2 regions of the Exiguobacterium sp. SL-10 genome follow, and region 1 is predicted to be linked to the other one. Evidence: riboswitches for the same ligand, from Rfam matches in the RefSeq annotation. Region 1 holds a riboswitch; the other holds the start of a gene.
The links. A riboswitch is a leader RNA that binds a small molecule or an ion and turns the genes downstream of it on or off. The one in region 1 is predicted to bind FMN.
Positions count from the first base shown of each region.

Region 2: another riboswitch for FMN. It lies ahead of EVJ33_RS10730 (ECF transporter S component); the one in region 1 lies ahead of ribD (bifunctional diaminohydroxyphosphoribosylaminopyrimidine deaminase/5-amino-6-(5-phosphoribosylamino)uracil reductase RibD).

Region 1 covers NZ_SJUP01000004.1:80,936-90,695, forward strand. Annotated here, with positions in the region: gene pruA (L-glutamate gamma-semialdehyde dehydrogenase) at 1-517, shown strand, start outside; gene EVJ33_RS06320 (HD-GYP domain-containing protein) at 603-1,697, opposite strand; gene EVJ33_RS06325 (GAF domain-containing hybrid sensor histidine kinase/response regulator) at 1,690-3,597, opposite strand; gene ribH (6,7-dimethyl-8-ribityllumazine synthase) at 3,906-4,370, opposite strand; gene ribA (GTP cyclohydrolase II) at 4,370-5,551, opposite strand; gene ribE (riboflavin synthase) at 5,551-6,192, opposite strand; gene ribD (bifunctional diaminohydroxyphosphoribosylaminopyrimidine deaminase/5-amino-6-(5-phosphoribosylamino)uracil reductase RibD) at 6,173-7,252, opposite strand; FMN riboswitch at 7,405-7,547, opposite strand; gene EVJ33_RS06350 (undecaprenyl-diphosphate phosphatase) at 7,642-8,454, opposite strand; gene EVJ33_RS06355 (homing endonuclease associated repeat-containing protein) at 8,906-9,547, shown strand; gene EVJ33_RS06360 (hypothetical protein) at 9,610-9,760, shown strand, end outside.
Region 2 covers NZ_SJUP01000009.1:8,072-17,831, forward strand. Annotated here, with positions in the region: gene EVJ33_RS10720 (NupC/NupG family nucleoside CNT transporter) at 1-1,032, shown strand, start outside; gene EVJ33_RS10725 (2'-5' RNA ligase family protein) at 1,096-1,644, shown strand; gene EVJ33_RS10730 (ECF transporter S component) at 1,668-2,255, opposite strand; FMN riboswitch at 2,415-2,556, opposite strand; gene EVJ33_RS10735 (HesB/IscA family protein) at 2,654-3,010, shown strand; gene EVJ33_RS10740 (hypothetical protein) at 3,052-3,294, opposite strand; gene EVJ33_RS10745 (NAD-dependent epimerase/dehydratase family protein) at 3,423-4,277, shown strand; gene EVJ33_RS10750 (NAD(P)/FAD-dependent oxidoreductase) at 4,311-5,288, opposite strand; gene EVJ33_RS10755 (NAD(P)/FAD-dependent oxidoreductase) at 5,555-6,766, shown strand; gene EVJ33_RS10760 (YuiB family protein) at 6,892-7,209, shown strand; gene glcT (glucose PTS transporter transcription antiterminator GlcT) at 7,316-8,161, shown strand; partial or broken gene ptsG (glucose-specific PTS transporter subunit IIBC) at 8,379-9,760, shown strand, end outside.

The DNA.
Region 1 (9,760 bases):
GAACGAACTTTCGGTCGGTAACACGGAGAAGAACGAACACTTCATGGGTCCGGTCATCGATGCAGCCGCGTTCAAAAAGATCACGTCGTACTTCGACGTCGCCAAAGAAGAAGGCAAGATTGTCGCCGGCGGAAAAGCGGACGACTCGACAGGCTACTTCATCGAGCCGACAGTTGTCGCTGACGTCGCACCGAAAGCACGTCTCATGCAAGAAGAAATCTTTGGACCGATCGTCGCCTTCACGAAAGCGAAAGACTTCAAAGAAGCAATCGACATCGCCAACAATACGGAATACGGCTTGACGGGTGCCGTCCTCACGCGTGACCGCTCGAACCAAGAGTACGCGCGTCAGAACTTCCACGTCGGGAACTTGTATTTCAACCGTGGTTGCACAGGCGCCATCGTCGGCTACCAGCCGTTCGGCGGGTTCAACATGTCAGGAACAGACTCAAAAGCAGGCGGACCGGATTACATCCAGCTTCACATGCAAGCGAAAACGACGTCTGAGACGTTCTAATCTAAAAGCCCGGCTCATGCGAGCCGGGCTTTTGTCTGGAATAGCGGATCTATGAAGGACAAAGCGGTCGCGCTTCTTGCCTCGATCAAATGGTAAACGGAATCTGAGCGTTACGCTCTACCTGTCCCGCCTCGTAAATGGAATCAAACACAGTGGAGAAAAGCAAATCGTGACTCAAAAACAGATTGAACAAGTGAGGATCGAACGCACCTTCCATTTGACCCATGATTTTCAGTGTCTCCACATGTGAATAAGCGGGTTTATATGGCCGCATAGTTCGTAACGCATCATATACATCGACGATGCTCACAATTCGCGCCGCAAGCGGAATTGCTTCTTCAGATAGACCATGGACATAACCTTGCCCATCCCATCTCTCGTGATGATAGAGCGCGATGTCCATCGCCATCTGGATAAAGGAATTTTCCGGAAATTGCCGATGGAGCTCTCCAAGCACTTCGCCCCCGACTCGAACATGTTCTTTCATAAGTTGCCATTCCTCTTCAGTAAGCCTACCTTGTTTTAACAAGATTGAATCCGGGACGGTAATCTTTCCAATGTCATGTAGCGGTGCTGCCAAGCGAATCGCTTCGACGAACATTGGATTAACGTGTGCACTCGATTCCGTTAGAAGAAGCTCCGCCAAACTTGTCGCGAGCGCTTGTACTCTTTCAATATGATTACCGGTATCGTTATCGCGCAAACCAGATAAGCGGAGCAACGTCTTGACTAGCCCCTCCTGATACTCGTGTAACTGTTTGTCTTTTTCTTCTAGATTGTACGAGAATCGTTCGCGTTCATTCACATGTTTTAATTGAGCGTTCAGACGTAGCAATACTTCTTCTGGGTGAATGGGTTTCGTAATGTAATCTTGCCCTCCCACTTCAAACGCACGCACTTTATCATACGACTCGGTCAGCGCACTTAGAAAGATGACAGGGATATTTGGATTATATCGTCTCCGAAGAATCTCACAAACTTCATATCCGTCCATGTCAGGCATCATGATGTCCAATAAAATCAAGTCGGGTTGCACTCGCTCCATCGCCTGTAACATCAATTTACCGTTCGGGTAAACACGCACGTGGTAATCGGCCTGATGTAAAATGTCGTATAACAGCCGTAAGTTGGCAGGTGTGTCATCGACCACAAACACGATTCGTTTTTTGGCTTCACACATCCGCTTCCCCCCTCAACGCTCGATGAAGCAGACGATTTGCGAGCTCGTAATCAAATTGATCAATCGCTTCCCATATCGGTTGTAAATGAGGTGTCTCTATCCGGTAACCGCTCACCAAGTGTTCAATCGTTTCCACATCCCCTTCTTGAATGGCTATGTACACGTCGGACAACATCGCTTGTGAATCCACGATGATGGTATTTCTGTGCCGACCCATGACCTCGAACAATTGGTTTGGATGAAATGGCTTCGAGACAAACGCACTTGCGCCTGACGCAAAGGCTTTTTGGCGATCTTCGTCGAACGCGTTGGCCGATATGATAATGATTGGTGGACAACTCGCATGCGATTTGAGTCGAGTGGCCACTTCGATTCCATCTAAATCAGGCAACCGGACGTCCAATAAGATCATATCGTAGCGTTCTGTTCGAACTTTTTCGAGCGCAACGTTGCCTAAGGAAGTTAAACTGACTCTGCAGCCAACCGCTTCGAGTAGTTCTTGTAAAATATCTTGTTGGGCTGGCGTATCCTCGACGACTAGGACGTGCATGTTTGAAAATCGAACGTCCGTCCATGTCTCTGACTCTGAATTGGCGGTCTCTACTCTCTCATTCTGTTCGAGCGGGAGCGTGAATGTAAACCGACTACCATGTCCAACGCTACTCTCCACTTGAAGATCGCCTCCGAGTAATGTGGCGTATTGTTTGCTGATGGGAAGCCCTAACCCAGTTCCCTGCTGTTGGTCGGTATACTTCTTTTGATAAAACGGTTCGAACAGGAGCTCCAGTTCTTGCCCTTCGATTCCGCGACCGGTATCTGTGATGATGAAACAAAGTTGACTGGCGGAAGCCGAGACCTTGATTCGGATTCTTCCTCGGTCCGTAAACTTCAATGCATTATGAATGAGATTGATTAAGATTTGTTTCACTTTCGTCGGGTCACTCACGACTTGATTCGGAACATGTTGGTCGACTTCAACCAATAGCTCGATTCCTTTTTGATGCGCCATCATTTCGAACATACGATACAGATCCTCGACCACGACAGGAAGTGAGATGGTTTGTTTCACGATCTGTACATATCCCGATTCGATTTTCGACATATCTAAAATTTCATTAATGAGCATCAATAAATGTTCGCCATTTTGGAGAATATCTTCGACACGTCGCTTATTTTTTTGATCTAATCCTTCTTGTTTGAGTAAATGGGAAAATCCAAGAATCACATTTAACGGTGTTCGAATTTCATGGCTCATGTTGGAGAGAAATTCACTTTTGGCAATGTTGGCCCGTTCCGCTTCTTGTTTCGCGACAATCAATTGCTGGTGAATCATTTCACGTTGCGCTTCAACCCGGTGACGTTCGACTGCACCTAGAAGTGCATTACTAAAATCTTTTAGAACGTTTTGCTCATGTTTCGAATACGTCCGTTCTTGCATGACTGAATCGAATCCAACGAAACCATGACAGTGATTCCCGCTCATCATCGGAACGGCGAGAAGACTTTGAACCTGTTGAGGCTCGAGAATTTGCCGGATCCCACTTTCAACGGGTAATGCTTGGACTTGAGGAATGTACATCGATTCGCCTTTCATATGGGTATTCACCCATTCAGGAAGCGCATCTAATGGGACGTTCTGTAAATTATCCAACTCGGACGAGACACCTGGTGCACACCATTCAAATGTATTGTGACAAAGTTTCTTTTCGAAATCATAATCAAATACATACACCCGATCCGCTTGAAAGTAACGTCCTAGTTCTTCCAAAGAATGATTCACCCGCTCCGAGAAATCGTCCAACGATGTAGTTAAAAAACGATTGAGTAACAAAGACACCAAATGATGCAATTCTTCTTGCTTCCGTAACTCATTTTCCAGTGCCATGATGACGTGCCTCATCCAAATCCCTCCATCATTCTCATATATATAAGTATCGGTTATCCAACAGGATTTTTGAGTCTTTTTAACTATTTTTAACTAGGTATAAATAACTAAAAACAAACTTCTCGGACTTCGCTTCACGTTCGATGGCGGGCAAATGACGGGAAGCGTTCATCGATCATCTTGACACGACCGTCTCCATAGCATTTCTTTATGTTTATGTCGGACAGAGCGCCCCAATCCCTTCGCACACATAAAAAAGAAGAACCAAATTGCGATATGCGACTTGGTTCTTCAACAGCCTGAGGAGCGATAGTCGCTCTTTTTTAAAATTGTTTCATCAAGTTGGCCATCTCGATGGCCGCCGTCGCTGCTTCCCACCCTTTATTTCCGGCTTTCGTACCGGCGCGCTCAATTGCCTGCTCAATCGTCTCGGTCGTCAAGACACCGAAGATGACCGGCACTTCCGATTGATAGCTCGCTTGGGCGACACCTTTCGCCGCTTCGCTACAGACATAGTCGAAGTGCGGCGTCGCTCCGCGGATGACGGCGCCTAGTGTGATGACAGCGTCGTATTTCTTGCTCATCGCCATTTTCTTCGCGACGAGTGGAAGCTCGAACGCGCCTGGGACGAATGCGAGTTCGACGTCGTCTTGTTCGACGCCGTGACGCTTGAGTGCGTCTTTCGCTCCATCTAGTAAGCGCATCGTGATGAGATCATTGAACCGCCCGACGACGATTCCGACTTTCAAGCCTTTTCCTACTAAGTTTCCTTCAAATGATTGCAACATTATTCTTCTCCTCCAAAATGGTTCATTTTTTGTTGTTTCGTCATTCGGTACTTCTCATTGGCCGCATGGGCACCGACGATAATCGGGACACGTTCGATGACCGTAACCCCGCACGCTTCCAAGGCGTCGACTTTTTCCGGGTTGTTCGTCATGAGACGGACGCTCGAGATCCCGAGGTCACGCAACATCGCCGCGCTGACCCGGTAATCGCGTAAATCGGCATGCAGACCGAGCGCAATGTTCGCCTCGACCGTATCTAGCCCTTGTTCTTGTAGTTCGTACGCCTTTAACTTGTTGAGGAGACCGATGCCGCGCCCTTCTTGTCTCATATACAAAATGACACCGCCTTCGGCTTCCAATTTCGCCATCGCCGTATCGAGTTGGGGTCCACAATCGCAACGATAGGAGCCGAACACATCGCCTGTCAGACACTCCGAATGGATCCGGACGAGCGGCGCATGTTCGAGCTCACCTTTCAGTAATGCGACGTGTTCTTCCCGGTCGAGGACGTTCCGATATCCGATTAGTCGGAAGTCCCCTTTCACCGAGGGGAGCGATACGTCCGCCTCTCGACTCACGAGTTCCGTCTCCATATAGCGGACGAGCGCCTCGATCGTGATGAACTTCAGATGGTGTTCTTCCGCGACGCGTTCGAGGTCCGGTACTCGGGCCATCTCGCCGTCCGGACGGATGATTTCACAGATGACCGCGACCGGTTCACTACCAGCAAGTCTCGCCAAGTCGACCGACGCTTCCGTATGCCCGCGTCGTACCGAGACGCCGCCTTTTTTGGCGATAAGCGGGAAGATATGGCCCGGACGCTGAAAGTCGGCCGGACGGGCGTTTCTATTCGCGAGTTCGCGGACCGTATGGGCCCGTTCACTTGCCGAGATGCCCGTCGTCGAATCAACGTGATCGACGCTGACCGTGAACGCCGTCCCGTGCGGATCGGTGCTGTTCGCGACCATCGGCTGTAAATCAAGCCGAACGGCCACTTCTTCAGCCAAGGCGGCACAGACGAGCCCTTTTCCTTCCGTGATGAGGAAGTTCATCGTCTCCGCTGTCATTCGATCAGCCAGGACGACGAAGTCCCCCTCATTCTCCCGGTCCTCATCATCGACGACGATAATCGGTCGTCCCATCAACAAGTCTTCGACGGCTTCTTTAATCGTGTGGAACATTACCATCCCGCCTTTCCATACCCTTGTGACGCCAGTGATTCAAGCGTCATCGGTTTTTGATTTACGAGTTTTTCCATATATTTAGCCAACATGTCACATTCCAAATTGACCGCGTCTCCTGCCTGTTTCATCCCGAGCACCGTCTCACTGTACGTATGCGGGATGAGCGACAACGTGAAGCCGCGCTCGGTCACATCAAACACTGTCAAGCTCGTCCCATCGACCGAGATCGATCCTTTCGGGACGATATACCGGAGGAGCGACGGCTCGCAGCTGATGTCGACATAGACAGCGTTCGCGAGCGACCGTTTTTTGACGATGCGACCGATGCCGTCGACGTGACCCGAGACGAAATGACCGCCGAAGCGTCCGTTTGCCGGCATCGCCCGCTCCAAGTTGACGCGTGTACCAGGGCGGACGCCATCCAGACTCGACGCTTTGAGCGTCTCTGGCATCACGTCGACCGAGAAGCTGTCGCGATCAAACGTCGTCACGGTGAGACAGATCCCGTTGACAGAAATACTGTCCCCGAGCTTCACGTCTTCTAATACGACCTTCCCGCTCAGCGTGAGCCGGAGTGACGGACCGTTCCGTTTCACTGCCTTCACACTGCCGATTTCTTCAACGATTCCCGTGAACATCGGACTCCTCCTTTCGCATAATCAGTTTGATGTCGGTCCCAAGCGTCTCGACCGACCGGACGTCGAACCGTTCAATCGTCTCGAGCGGCCCGTCATGATGCGAGCGATAAAACCCGCCCTTGCCGCCGAACACGCGGGGTGATTGGTACATGACCCACTCATCGACGAATCGTCCGTCAAGGAACGATGTGACGAGCGTCGGTCCTGCTTCGATGAGCAGACGACCGATACCGTGTGTGTAGACGTCTTGTAAGACCGCTTCGAGCGAGGTGTAGTCTGCGATTTCGACGCCATATGCCTCTAGCGCGTCACGTTTCGCTTGATCGTCCGACGTCGTGTACAGAAGCACCGGGATGTCGTTCGCCGTCCGGACGAGCTGGCTCGAGAGCGGCGTCCGTAAGTCACGGTCGAGCACGATCCGGAGCGGTTGTGTCGTCTCATGGTCGAGCCGGACATTCAAGCCTGGATCGTCGGCAAGGACAGTGCCGACACCGGTCAACACCGCATCGACCGTCGCCCGGAGTGCATGGACGTCCCGTCTCGCTTCCGTCCCGGTCACCCATTTGCTCTCCCCGGTGTCGAGGGCGATTTTGCCGTCGAGGCTCGTCGCCGTCTTCAAGATGACGTACGGCCGCTTCGTCTGGAGCGAACGCAAGAACGCCACGTTGAGCGCCTGGGCTTCACTTTCGAACAGACCGACTTCGACGTCAATTCCGGCCGCCTTCAAGCGGGCGATTCCTTTTCCTGCGACGAGTGGATTCGGGTCTTCCATCGCGATGACGACACGCTTGATACCCGACTCAATCAACAAATCGGCACATGGCGGCGTCTTACCGTAATGCGAACACGGTTCGAGCGTGACGTACATCGTCGCACCGTACGCGGCAGCCCCGGCCATGCGAATGGCATGGACTTCGGCATGGGCTTCGCCTGCCTTCAGGTGAGCCCCGAAACCGACGATGCGACCGTCCTTGACGACGACGGCTCCGACACGCGGATTGACGCCGGTCGATGAGGCGGACTTGGCCAATTGGATGGCTTGTTGCATGTACTGTTGCATAATCTCCCTCCTTGTTTCGTACAAACAAAAAGACCTTAAGGAATCATCCTCAAGGTCTCGGTGGGAGTCGCTCGTCGTCATTTGGGCAAGCCAAATAAGCGTTTTCTTTACAGAAAAACGTACGACGAACTACAGGTCGCATGGACCTGTGTTGTTTCCTTCTCCCATCCAGACTATACTGTCGGCTCTAGAATCGCACTAGATCCACCGTTCGCACACGTGCGCCCGGGTCACGGACTTAAGGCTCGCGCCCATCACCGCCGGTTGGGACTTTCACCCGACCCCGAAGGAATATTTGTTTGTACGATTCCACTTTAGCGCAAAATGCAATCGATAGCAAAATGAAATGCGCAAAAAAGCGCCGCTCGAGTGAGCAGCGCCTGTCTGAATCAAGCCAAGAATAGGACGACGAGGAGTCCAACGATCCAGCAATAGAACGAGAAATATTTGAGCTCGCCTTTTGCCATAATGTGTTGGAACCATTTGAGCGAGATCGCCGTGAGCGCATACGAGGCGATGAACGCCAAGATGAGCGGTCCGAACAATTCACGCGTCTCCGGATTGGTGAACAAGGCCGGTCCATCTAAAATCATCGTCCCGAGACTGACCGGGATGAAGAGGAAGAACGAGAAGCGGAGGGCCGACTCTTGCTTGATGCCGAGGAGCATCGCCATGACGATCGTGGCGCCGGAGCGGCTGATCCCCGGGATGAGCGCGACCGCTTGGGCCAGACCGATCAAAATGGCGTCCCGGAGCGTGATGCCACCGTCCCCTTTGTTTCCACGCATATTGCGGATGAACCAGAGCGCAAGTCCGGTCAAGATGAGTGTATAGCCGACCGTGGCGACACCGCCGAGCGTCTCCCCAATCCAATCACCGAACAAGACGCCGAGCAAACCGGCCGGGACGGTCGCGACGAGTAAGAGCCCGATGAACTTGACGTCAATCATCGTCTCGTCGCTGCGATCTTTCTTAAATAAGAACACCCACAGACTCACAATGAGACGGACGACGTCTTTCCGATAAATCGTCAAGACGGCGAGGAGTGAGGCAAAGTTCACGAAAATCTCGAATGAGAGTCCCGGCAACTCGATATCAAACAGCTCTTGGAAGATGACCAAGTGTCCGCTCGACGAAATCGGGATCGGCTCTGTGAAGCCTTGAATCAAACCGAGCAGTAGATAGAATAACCATATTGTCATATCGTAATATCCTCTTTTCTTTTTACCATCAATTCCATTATTTTAGCAGACCGCCTGTTTCACTGACCAGCCTTTCAAAAAAAATTCGTTATTTTCAAAACTTTCATTGATTAGTCTGAAAATTAAATTTATTATAGAAGAGTACTCAACTGGTGCAACGGTGATGACCCCATTGGCCAGTTGGGTACTTTTTCGTACAGAATATGACATTTCCGCCACCATAAAACTTTTTGTTTACAATTGAACCCATTTAATATTAAATTTGTAATAGAACTGTTACCATTTTTTCTAATTTCATACTAGACCTTAGACCTATCCAGTTTCAAAATTGGTATGAAAAACTTGAAAAATGCACTTATAAAATGTAAAAACTGTCCGATAGTATGATTGTAGAAGCAATTTCGTCATCTTTGTCGGTTCAGATATGAGTCCATGGAAGGAGGAACCATCATTGAGTCAAACGCTATCCACTAAATCCCACCACTTGTCTACCGAGCAACAGAGGATGATTCACTGTATCCGTCTACTCGGCGACTTGCTGAAGGAACGTCCACGTCGCTCTGTGTATCGTCGTTTCGCGATGGAACAAAGCTGGCCATCTCCCGAGTCGATTATCCGACAGTTTGGGTCATGGGCCGAGGCGCTCGCCATCGCCGGCTACGAATGGCATGGAGAGGCGACCGTTGACCTCCCGGATAAGATGCCGAAGTATACGCGCGAAGACATCATCGAGACGCTCGCGCTCTACTCGCGTGATATGGGATCGATCATCACGCTCAAAAAGTATCAGGAATGGCGCAAGCTTCATCCGAAAGCACCGAGCCATTACCATATCGTCAAGACGTTCGGCTCGTGGCATGATGCCTGTGCCGAAGCCGGACTTGAAGCGAGTGTGACCTATTCAAAATCCGAGCTCTCGAACGCTCTCCGTGAAGCGATTCACGAGATGGGCTTCTCTCTTTCCTTCGAAGCGTATCGCGAATGGGCAAAACGGAACAATAAACCGTCCACGAAAGCCATCCTGCATCGGTACGGTTCATGGTCGGCTGCGATTCACGCGGTCGAGTCAGACATCTTCAATCAGAAATTATAATCTTTCATTCATAAGGAGGACGCCGGGTATCCGGTGTCCTCCTTTATTTTGTAGGTGTACCGTTGTCGCTCGTCCTTTCGGCGCCCACGCTTTCTGCAGGCAATCTCGGAGCCGCATCGCTTACGCTGCTGGGTCTCCGTCGGATTGCTGTCCTGCAAGAGTCGGGGCGCCGAGGAACGAGCGAATCGAATTCGATTCAACATCCGTTCAACG
Region 2 (9,760 bases), on a different contig from region 1:
GGCGTCCAAAACGTCTTGAACACGGCGAACGCCGGAATCGGATTCGTCTTCGGTACAGCCGTCGGCGGAGACAACTTCGTCTTCGCGTTCCAAGTGTTACCGATTATCATCTTTATGTCTTCTTTAATCGCTTTCCTTTACTACATCGGTGTCATGCAATGGGTCATCCGGATCCTCGGTACGGCGCTAGCGAAAGCACTCGGCACATCACGTAAAGAGTCACTTTCAGCGACAGCAAACATTTTCGTCGGTCAGACGGAAGCGCCGCTTGTCATCAAGCCTTACCTTCCGACGATGACACAATCGGAGCTCTTCGCCGTTATGGTCGGTGGTCTCGCGTCGGTTGCCGGTTCAGTACTTGCTGGATACGCTGCTCTTGGTGTACCACTCGAGTACTTGCTCGCAGCGAGCTTCATGGCTGCACCTGCTGGTTTGATGTTCGCGAAAATCATCGTCCCGGAAACAGATGTGCCGGATGACGATATCGAAATCGCTGAAGATGAAGAGAACAAAGCAGCGAACTTTGTTGATGCGGCCGCTCGCGGTGCATCTGACGGTCTCTTCCTTGCATTGAACGTCGGTGCAATGCTTCTTGCTTTCGTATCATTGATTGCACTCGTTAACTTGATTCTTGGTGGGATTGGCGGCTTGTTCGGTTTCGACGGCCTTTCACTCCAATTGATTCTCGGTTACGTGTTCGCACCACTCGCGTTCGTTATCGGTGTACCGTGGGCTGATGCTGTTCAGTTCGGTAGCTTCCTCGGTCAAAAACTCGTCTTGAACGAATTTGTTGCCTTCTCTGAGTTTGCACCAATCATCGGTTCTGGTGAATTGTCTGCTCGTACAGAAGCAATGATCGCGTTCGCGCTCTGTGGATTCGCCAACATCTCATCACTCGCTATCCTTCTCGGTGGTCTTGGTGGTATGGCGCCGAACCGTCGTAACGACATCGCACGTATGGGTGTCCTTGCGATTCTCGCAGGTACGCTTGCCAACTTGATGTCAGCGACACTTGCTGGTCTTCTTCTCTAATCAAACGCGTTATACTCAGAGTGATCACTTCGGTGGTCACTCTTTTTTTGTGGGAGGACTAAAATGTATGGAATGATCGCGCTTTTTGATGAACAAACAGAGAAACGAATTAGAGAGGTATGGGAAGGCTTAAAACGAGAAGGGATTACTTCTTATGCATTTGAAGTTTCGGATCGACAACCGCACATCACGTTAGCGAGTTATAACCGTTTAGATGTCGAGGCGTATATCGGACTTCTGGACACCCACTATCAATCGAAAGAGGTTGTCCATCTAACGTTTAGCACGGTAGGCACGTTTATTCAATCGGGGGCGTTGTTTCTTTCACCTACAATTTCATCCGGATTGAGGGGCCTCCATTCAGAGCATCACCGTGTATTTGGGTCGTTTAACGATAACGTTGAGTCCCTATATTTGCCGGAGTCATGGATTCCGCATTGCACGCTGGCAAACAGGTTGTCTAAAAAAGAGATGAAAGATGCTTTTGAATATTGTACGGACACTGTAAAACCGTTGTCTGGAAAAGTTGTAGAGGTGGCGTTAATCGAACTTGTAACGCCGAGTGACGTGCGTGTTGTTCATTCGGTATCTTTATCCGAAAAAAGCACCTAGACTGGTGTCCAGGTGCTTTTCGTTTACGCTTGAAGTTGCATGCGCTGACGTTCGATCCACGGCTTCAGTTTGAGGAAGAGTGGGACGAACAAGGCGCTGATCAACAAAGCCTTAATGAAGTTGAACGGCAAGATACCGTAGAGGACAAGGTCCGTTTTGACTGCCGGTTGCGCCATCTCGGTCATGCCGAAGAAGAACGCGTAGGCTGGTAAGATGAGCAAATAGTTCAAAATCGCCAAGCTGAGCGCCATCGTGATCGTACCGGCCACGAGGCCTGAAGCGAGCGCTTTATTCGTTTTACGTTTATGGTAGAACCATGCGACCGGATACATGAAGGCGACGCCTGCAAAGAAGTTTGCGACTTCACCGACCGGAACGCCGCCACCGTTAAAGACATAGTAGAGGACGTTTTTTAGAGCGACGACCACAACGCCTGCGAGTGGGGAGAACACGATCCCGGCGACGAGCGCGGGAATGTCACTAAAGTCCACTTTTAGGAATGGTGGTAGGAATGGCAGTGGGAAGTTAAAGAGCATGAGGACAAAAGAAATGGCCCCGAGCATCGATAGCGTCACCAGTGTTGTCAATCGTTTGTTGCGCGTTGTTTTCATCAAAATCTCTCCTTTTGTCGCTCCTTGATGAATGGCACCCGTCGCATAGAAAAACCCGATTGTATGAAACAATCGGGAGAGTTTACGCGCATACGAAATAGATGTTCTCATCGGTGTTTAAACCATACCAAAGAAAACATCCGGATATCGGTCGGATGCCGCCATCTTCTCCCATCCAGACTTTACTGTCGGCTTTCGAATCTCACGAAATCAGCAAGCAACGCCTTGCTCGCTCACGGGCTGAGAAGATCATGTCTTCAATACCGCCGGTCGGGAATTTCACCCTGCCCCGAAGATGGAACGATTTAATTTTTTTTGTTACAGTTTAGTTATACAAGATATTTCACAAAATCTCAAGTCAGTTGACTTGAAGTTAAGATAATGAAGGAGGAGTTCAGATGATTCATTTGACAGAGTCAGCTGCATTACAAGTCATCGATATGATGAAACAAACCGAACACCCCGACAATCAGTACTTGCGCATCAAGGTCCAAGGTGGGGGATGTACCGGTCTATCGTACGGGATGGGGTTTGATGAAGATAAAACAGACAAGGACGTTCAGTTTGACCACTACGGTGTCCGGGTTATCGTCGCCGAAGCCGATCATGGGGTCGTCGACGGTCTCGAGATTGACTATAAGCAGTCGATGCTCGGAGGGGGCTTCACGATTAAGAACCCGAACGCCATCGCCACGTGCGGTTGCGGTTCGAGTTTCCGAACGGCGTCGAACGCCGGGACACCGGGAGATTGCTAAACGAAAGGCCGATCGTATGGACGATTGGCCTTTTTTTTGATTCAATCAGTTTCTTCCATCAAAATCAAGCGAATCACTTTTGACGTCGCATCCAATTCGATGTGATGTTGCCAAGGGCGGAACGCCGTGATTTTGCATGTGTCGGTCGTGATTTGGAACGAACAGACGCTCTCTTCCTCTTGGTCAAGGACCGAGTAACGGCTGAAGTCCGATAAACTTTGATAGATGGCGTATTGCTTCGGTAACTCACACGTCCATCCTTTTTCTAACATAAGTTGATGCATGGGCTTCGCCTCTTTCTTTTCTATATATATAAGAATAACAAAAATATTCAAGGATGTGGAAGATTAGTCGAGAGGACGCAAGGGAAAATGAAAAGAGATGTCATTTTTATGTGGGAGGGGTAGGGACGATGAGAAAAGTATTGATTTTCGGTGGCTCACGCTACTTTGGAAAGCGGTTGGCACTTCGGTTGGCGGAGGCTGGCGACGAGGTGACGATTGTGACGCGCGGACAACTGCAAGTGCCCGAGGCGGAAGGGATCCGTTCAATCAAAGGGGACCGGCAGTCGGTGGCGACGATGAAAGACTTGTCGCGCGACCATTATGACCTCGTCTATGACAATATTTGCTTTAACCCGTATCAAGCGAAAATCGCCTCGGACGCTTTCATGGATCAAGTCGGTAAATATGTACTCACGTCGACGATGTCCGTCTATGCACCAGGTGCCGATTTGAAAGAAAGTGATTTTAATCCGCTCCACCACGACTATCATCTCGAATCCGAACATGACTATGGACAAGGGAAGCGAGAGGCCGAGTCCTACTTCTTCCATCGAGCGTCGTTCCCGGTCGCAACGGTTCGCTTGCCGATTGTAGTCGGTCCGGACGACTATACAGATCGTCTCAAGTTTTATATCGACGCCGTCCGTCGGGAAGAGCCGGTCGTCCTCCATCATCCGGAAGCGAAGATGGGTTTTATCTCAAGTTTTGAAGCAGCGGCCTTTTTGGAATGGGTCGGTCGGGCGAACGTGACCGGACCGTTCAATGCGGCGAGTGAAGGAGTCATCTCACTCGGTGCGCTCATGGAACGGATCGGCCATCATTTGAATAAACCGGTCCAAATCATCAAGGACGGCGAGTCATCACCGTACGATACGGACGTCGACTATTATATGTCGATTGCCGAGGCGAAAAAGGCCGGCTTCGTCTTTACCCAACTCGATGATTGGCTCGACCGGGTCATCGTTCAGACAATCCGCAAATGAAAATGGCCCTCATCGTGATGAGGGCCACATCTTTTATTTCCCGGCAAATACCGAAGTTGAATGTTGCGGGTGGCGTGCTGTCGGGTCGACGAGCTGCTTCACTTGGTTGATGGCGATTGGTGCTTCACCGAAGCCTGTCGCAATCAATTTTACTTTTCCTTCGTACGTGGCGATGTCACCGCAGGCGAAGATGCCGGCGACCGTCGTCTCCATGCGCGAGTCGACACGGATCGTGTTCTTCTCGAACTCCATGCCCCAGTTCTTGATTGGGCCAAGCGACGAAACGAAACCGTAGTTACAGATGAGGTCATCGATTTCGACGAATTTCGATTCGCCATCCTTGTCCGTCAACTCGACCGACTCGATGTGTGTCTCACCTGAAAGGGATTCGATGTTATATGGCGTCCAGACGTTGATTGTCGATGCCTTCATCTGTTCGACCGTATGCTCGTGTGCACGGAAGCGGTCACGGCGGTGAACGATATGGACTTCCTTCGCAATTCCTTCGAGCATGAGTGCCCAGTCAACAGCCGAGTCACCGCCGCCGGCGATCATGACGCGACGATCACGGAATTTCTCCATGTTATCGACGAAGTAATGAAGATTCGCATAGTCTTCACAACCATCGAGACCGAGTGGTCGTGCGGCGAATGCCCCGTTCCCAGCCGTGATGATGATCGCTTTCGTATGGTACTCATCTTTATTCGTTGTAATCTGGAACGTGCCGTCTTCGAGACGCTCGACCGTTTCAACTGTTTCCCCGAGGCGATAGTCTTGTTCGAACTGATCGGCTTGGGCTTTCAATTGGTCAATCAAATCTTGGGCTTTCACTTTCGGGAAGCCGGCGATGTCGTAAATATATTTTTCTGGATACAGTGTCGACAATTGTCCGCCAAGTTGTGGCAAACTCTCAATCAACGCCGTATCGAGTTGGCGCATACCTGCATAAAATGCGGTGAACAGTCCGACCGGGCCGCCACCGATGATGATCACATCTTTCGTCGATTTCATCGAATTCCTCCTCAAAACGTATACATCCATTATAGTGACAATTATGAATTAAATCCATTCTGTACAAACATCCTATACTTTCAAAAAAAATTCAAGAAGATATGCTTTTCCATTGAGAAAACAAAATAAAGAGCGTACAATGGACGAGAAGCAATTGTGAACATTGGTTGAACAAGGTTTAGGCTTTATTGTGAACACGCATGTGAAAAAACACACAACATACGTGTTCAAGAAAACAAAACTATCAAAACAAGGTGGAAATGAACATGAAACGACCTAACATTGTTATTCTTGGCGCAGGTTTCGGCGGACTCATCACAGCGGTGAACCTCCAGAAGACGCTCTCAGCTGGCGACGCGAACATCACGCTCATCAACAAGCATGATTACCATTACCAGACGACGTGGCTCCATGAACCAGCGGCCGGAACGATGAAACCGGAGCAAGCTCGTATCTATATCAACGACGTCGTGAACCCATCACGTGTGAAATTTGTCAAAGGGATCGTCGATCGCGTCGATACTACGGCAAAACAAGTCTTGCTCGTAGACGGTTCAGCAGTTGAATATGATTATGTCGTATTCGCACTCGGTGGCGTACCAGAAACATTCGGTATCCCTGGCCTTAAAGAGAACGCGATGACAATCAGTTCATTGAACAGCGTCCGTAAAATTAAAGAACATATCGAATACTCGTTCGCTCAATATAAAACGAACGGTTCAGCTGACCGCTCGTACGTGACAATCGTCGTCGGTGGCGCAGGTTTCACAGGAATTGAATTCCTCGGCGAACTCGTCAACCGTGTGCCTGAACTTTGCAAACAGTATGACGTACCACGCGAAGCGGTTCGTATCGTGAACATCGAAGCGGCTCCGACCGTTCTTCCTGGTTTCGATCCAGAACTCACGACGTACGCACAGAAGTGGCTCGAGCGTAACGGCGTCGAGATGAAACTCGGTAACGGCATCAAAGGCGTGGAACCAGGTGTCGTCACGTTCGGTCCGCTTCAAGGCGACACGACGGAAACGATCGCAGCGAACACAATCCTTTGGACAGGTGGCGTGAGCGGTAGCCCAATCATCGAGAAGTCTGGCTTCGAAGCGGTCCGTAACCGTGTCATGGTCGAGGCGGACAACCGTGCCCCTGGTCACGACAACGTCTTCATCATCGGTGACTGCTCGGCTGTCATGGACCCGGTCTCAAACCGTCCGTACCCGCCGACTGCCCAAATCGCGACACAACAAGCGCACAATGTGGCGAAAAACATCGCGGCGCTCATCAACGGGAAATCGACTTCGAAATTCGCGTATGAGAGCAAAGGTACAGTCGCATCACTTGGCCACAACGACGGTATCGGCATCGTCATGGGCAAAAAGATCTTCGGTCGCAACGCTTCATTCATGAAGAAAGTGATCGACAACAAACACTTCATCGAATTGAAGAAGTACGGTCTCGTCCTCAAAAAAGGTAAATTCTAAGCAATATGACCAAGTAGCCCGCTCATCCGAACGGGCTACTTTTTTTGATGACGCCTTATGGTTCACCTTTGACCTAAGAGAGGACGATTCGGTATAATAGACAACGGGAAAAGGGGGGCAATCGCATGCATATCATCCAGGCTGTCATTGGGGCGATTCTTTATTTGGTCATCTTCTTCAGCATCGGCTTCATTTTGAACATGCTACTTAAAAAAACATGGACACTTGTGTTCATCTATCCGATTTTCGTCATTATGATGATTGATAACGTCAAGCTCTCGAGTTACATCACAGAAACATCGACCGCGCTCGCCAACGTCTACGAACGGGTGCTCGGACTTCAGTTTTTGGATGTGTTCATGCTCGGTTTCGGGTTGCTCGGTGCGATATTGGCCGGCGTCACGATTCGCTATTTGCGAAAGAGCGGTTACTCAATGTTTTAAAGACGACAGAAATGTTCGTCTTTTTTTGTTTTCCGCCTACTTTTTTAGAGGGCGAACCGATATACTAGATAAGATAACGATTTAATTAGTAAGGGATGCGATGAGAATGACATTACCGATGTATACGATCAAGAAAGTGTTGAATAATAGCGTTGTCATTTGCCAACATGATCCGGAACCGGAAGTCATTCTACTCGGGAAGGGGATTGGCTTCGGCAAGAAAGCGGGCGATCTCGTCGACCCAGCCAGTGTCCCGGAGAAAGTGTATCAACTGACGGATAAGGAAGAACAATCGCAATATCGTGAACTCGTCAAACATGTCGATGAGGACTTCATTGCCTTCATGCAAGAGATTGTCGGCTTTATCGAGAACAACACGGGCAAAAAAGTCGATCAACATATCCACATTGGTTTGACCGATCACTTGTTTTTCACAATGAAGCGGATCGAACAAGGGATGGAAGTGACGAATCCGTTCTTACTTGAAACTGAATCGCTCTATCCGAACGAGTACGCTTTGGCTGAACGGATTGTCGATATGATTCACGAGCGACTCGACGTCCTGTTGCCGGACGCGGAGATTGGTTTCATCGCGCTCCATATCCATTCGGCGACGACGTTCAAAAACGTACTCGAGGTCAATCGGCACAACCAAATCATTGGCCAAATCGTACAAGCAATTGAGAGTCGTTTGAACGTCAAAATGGACCGAAGTTCACTCGATTATAAGCGCTTACTTCGGCACTTAAGGTACGCCGTTGAGCGGGTTGCGACGGGTGAGATGGTGGAGGCCCCACAAAAAATTGAAAAGGTATTGCGCGAAGAATATCCGCTATGCTATAGTACTGCTTGGGAGCTGATGGGCATCATGGAACGCGAATTAAAGCGTCCGGTCCCGCGAGGTGAAGCGACATATTTGACGATGCATCTCCAGCGCCTAACAAGTAGATAACTGATACCACGTATCTTACGTGTTACTGATTCGATCAGGCATGAGTAAGGAGTGGAACGCAACGATGTCTCCATTAGGAGAGGTCTACGTTCTATACCTTATTCATGCCTGTTTCTGTTTTTATAAACGTTTATTATGAAAACGTTTAGATACGTCGGTTGTCTGACATCTACAGTCGTCTTTCCGCACGAAACAATCACAAAAAGGAGGATTTATCATGTTTAAGCAGATCTTTGGTGTTCTTCAAAAAGTCGGTAAAGCACTTATGCTTCCTGTTGCGATCTTGCCGGCAGCCGGTCTTCTTCTTGCATTCGGTAACGCAATGCAAAACCCGGCCCTTACATCACGCGCTGGTTGGTTAACGAACGAAGGCGTTGTGAAATTCGCTCAGCTCATGGAGCAAGCGGGTGGCATTATCTTCTCGAACTTAGCACTCTTATTCGCAGTCGGTGTCGCGATCGGTTTAGCAGGGGACGGCGTTGCCGGACTTGCAGCTATCGTCGGATTCCTCATCATGAACAAAGTAATGGGTGTTTGGCTCGAACTCACACCTGAAGTCATCGCACAAGGTGACCCGGCTTACGCATCAGTACTCGGGATTCCAACACTCCAAACTGGGGTATTCGGGGGTATCATTATGGGTCTGATTGCCGCCTGGGCCTATAATAAGTACTTCAACATCGAGTTGCCGCAATTCCTTGGCTTCTTTGCTGGTAAGCGTTTCGTTCCAATCGTCACGGCAGTTGCAGCTGTCGTTGCTGGTTTCGTCATGCTTCTCATCTGGCCACCAGTTCAGCACGGATTGAACACGTTCTCAAACTTCATGTTGACTGAAAACCGCACGTTCGCGGCATTCATCTTCGGTTTGATCGAACGTTCATTGATTCCATTCGGTCTTCACCACATCTTCTACTCACCATTCTGGTTCGAGTTCGGCTCGTACACGGATGCAGCGGGTAACATCGTTCGTGGTGACCAAGCCATCTTCTTCGCACAAATTCGTGATGGCGCTGAGTTGACAGCCGGTACGTTCATGACTGGTAAGTACCCGTTCATGATGTTCGGTCTTCCAGCAGCAGCACTCGCAATGTACCACGAAGCACGTCCTGAACGTAAAGCAGTCGTCGGTGGTCTCTTGGCTTCGGCAGCACTTACATCGTTCTTGACTGGTATTACTGAGCCGATCGAGTTCTCATTCTTGTTCGTTGCTCCACTCTTGTTCGCAGTACACGCAGTCTTCGCTGGCCTTTCATTCATGGTCATGCACATCTTGAACGTCAAAATCGGGATGACGTTCTCGGGCGGTTTGATCGACTACCTTCTCTTCGGTGTACTTCCTAACCGTACAGACTGGTGGCTCGTCATTCCAGTCGGTCTCGTGTTCGCAGTCGTTTACTACTTCGGATTCCGCTTCGTTATCCGTAAGTTCAACTTGAAAACACCGGGCCGTGAAGATGAAGTCGTTGAGCAATCAACTGCTACAGGTTCGGAACTTGCACAAGATATCCTCGTTGGTTTCGGTGGTTCACAAAACATCAAACACCTTGACGCATGTATCACACGTCTCCGCGTCGAAGTAAAAGATAAGAACCAAGTTAA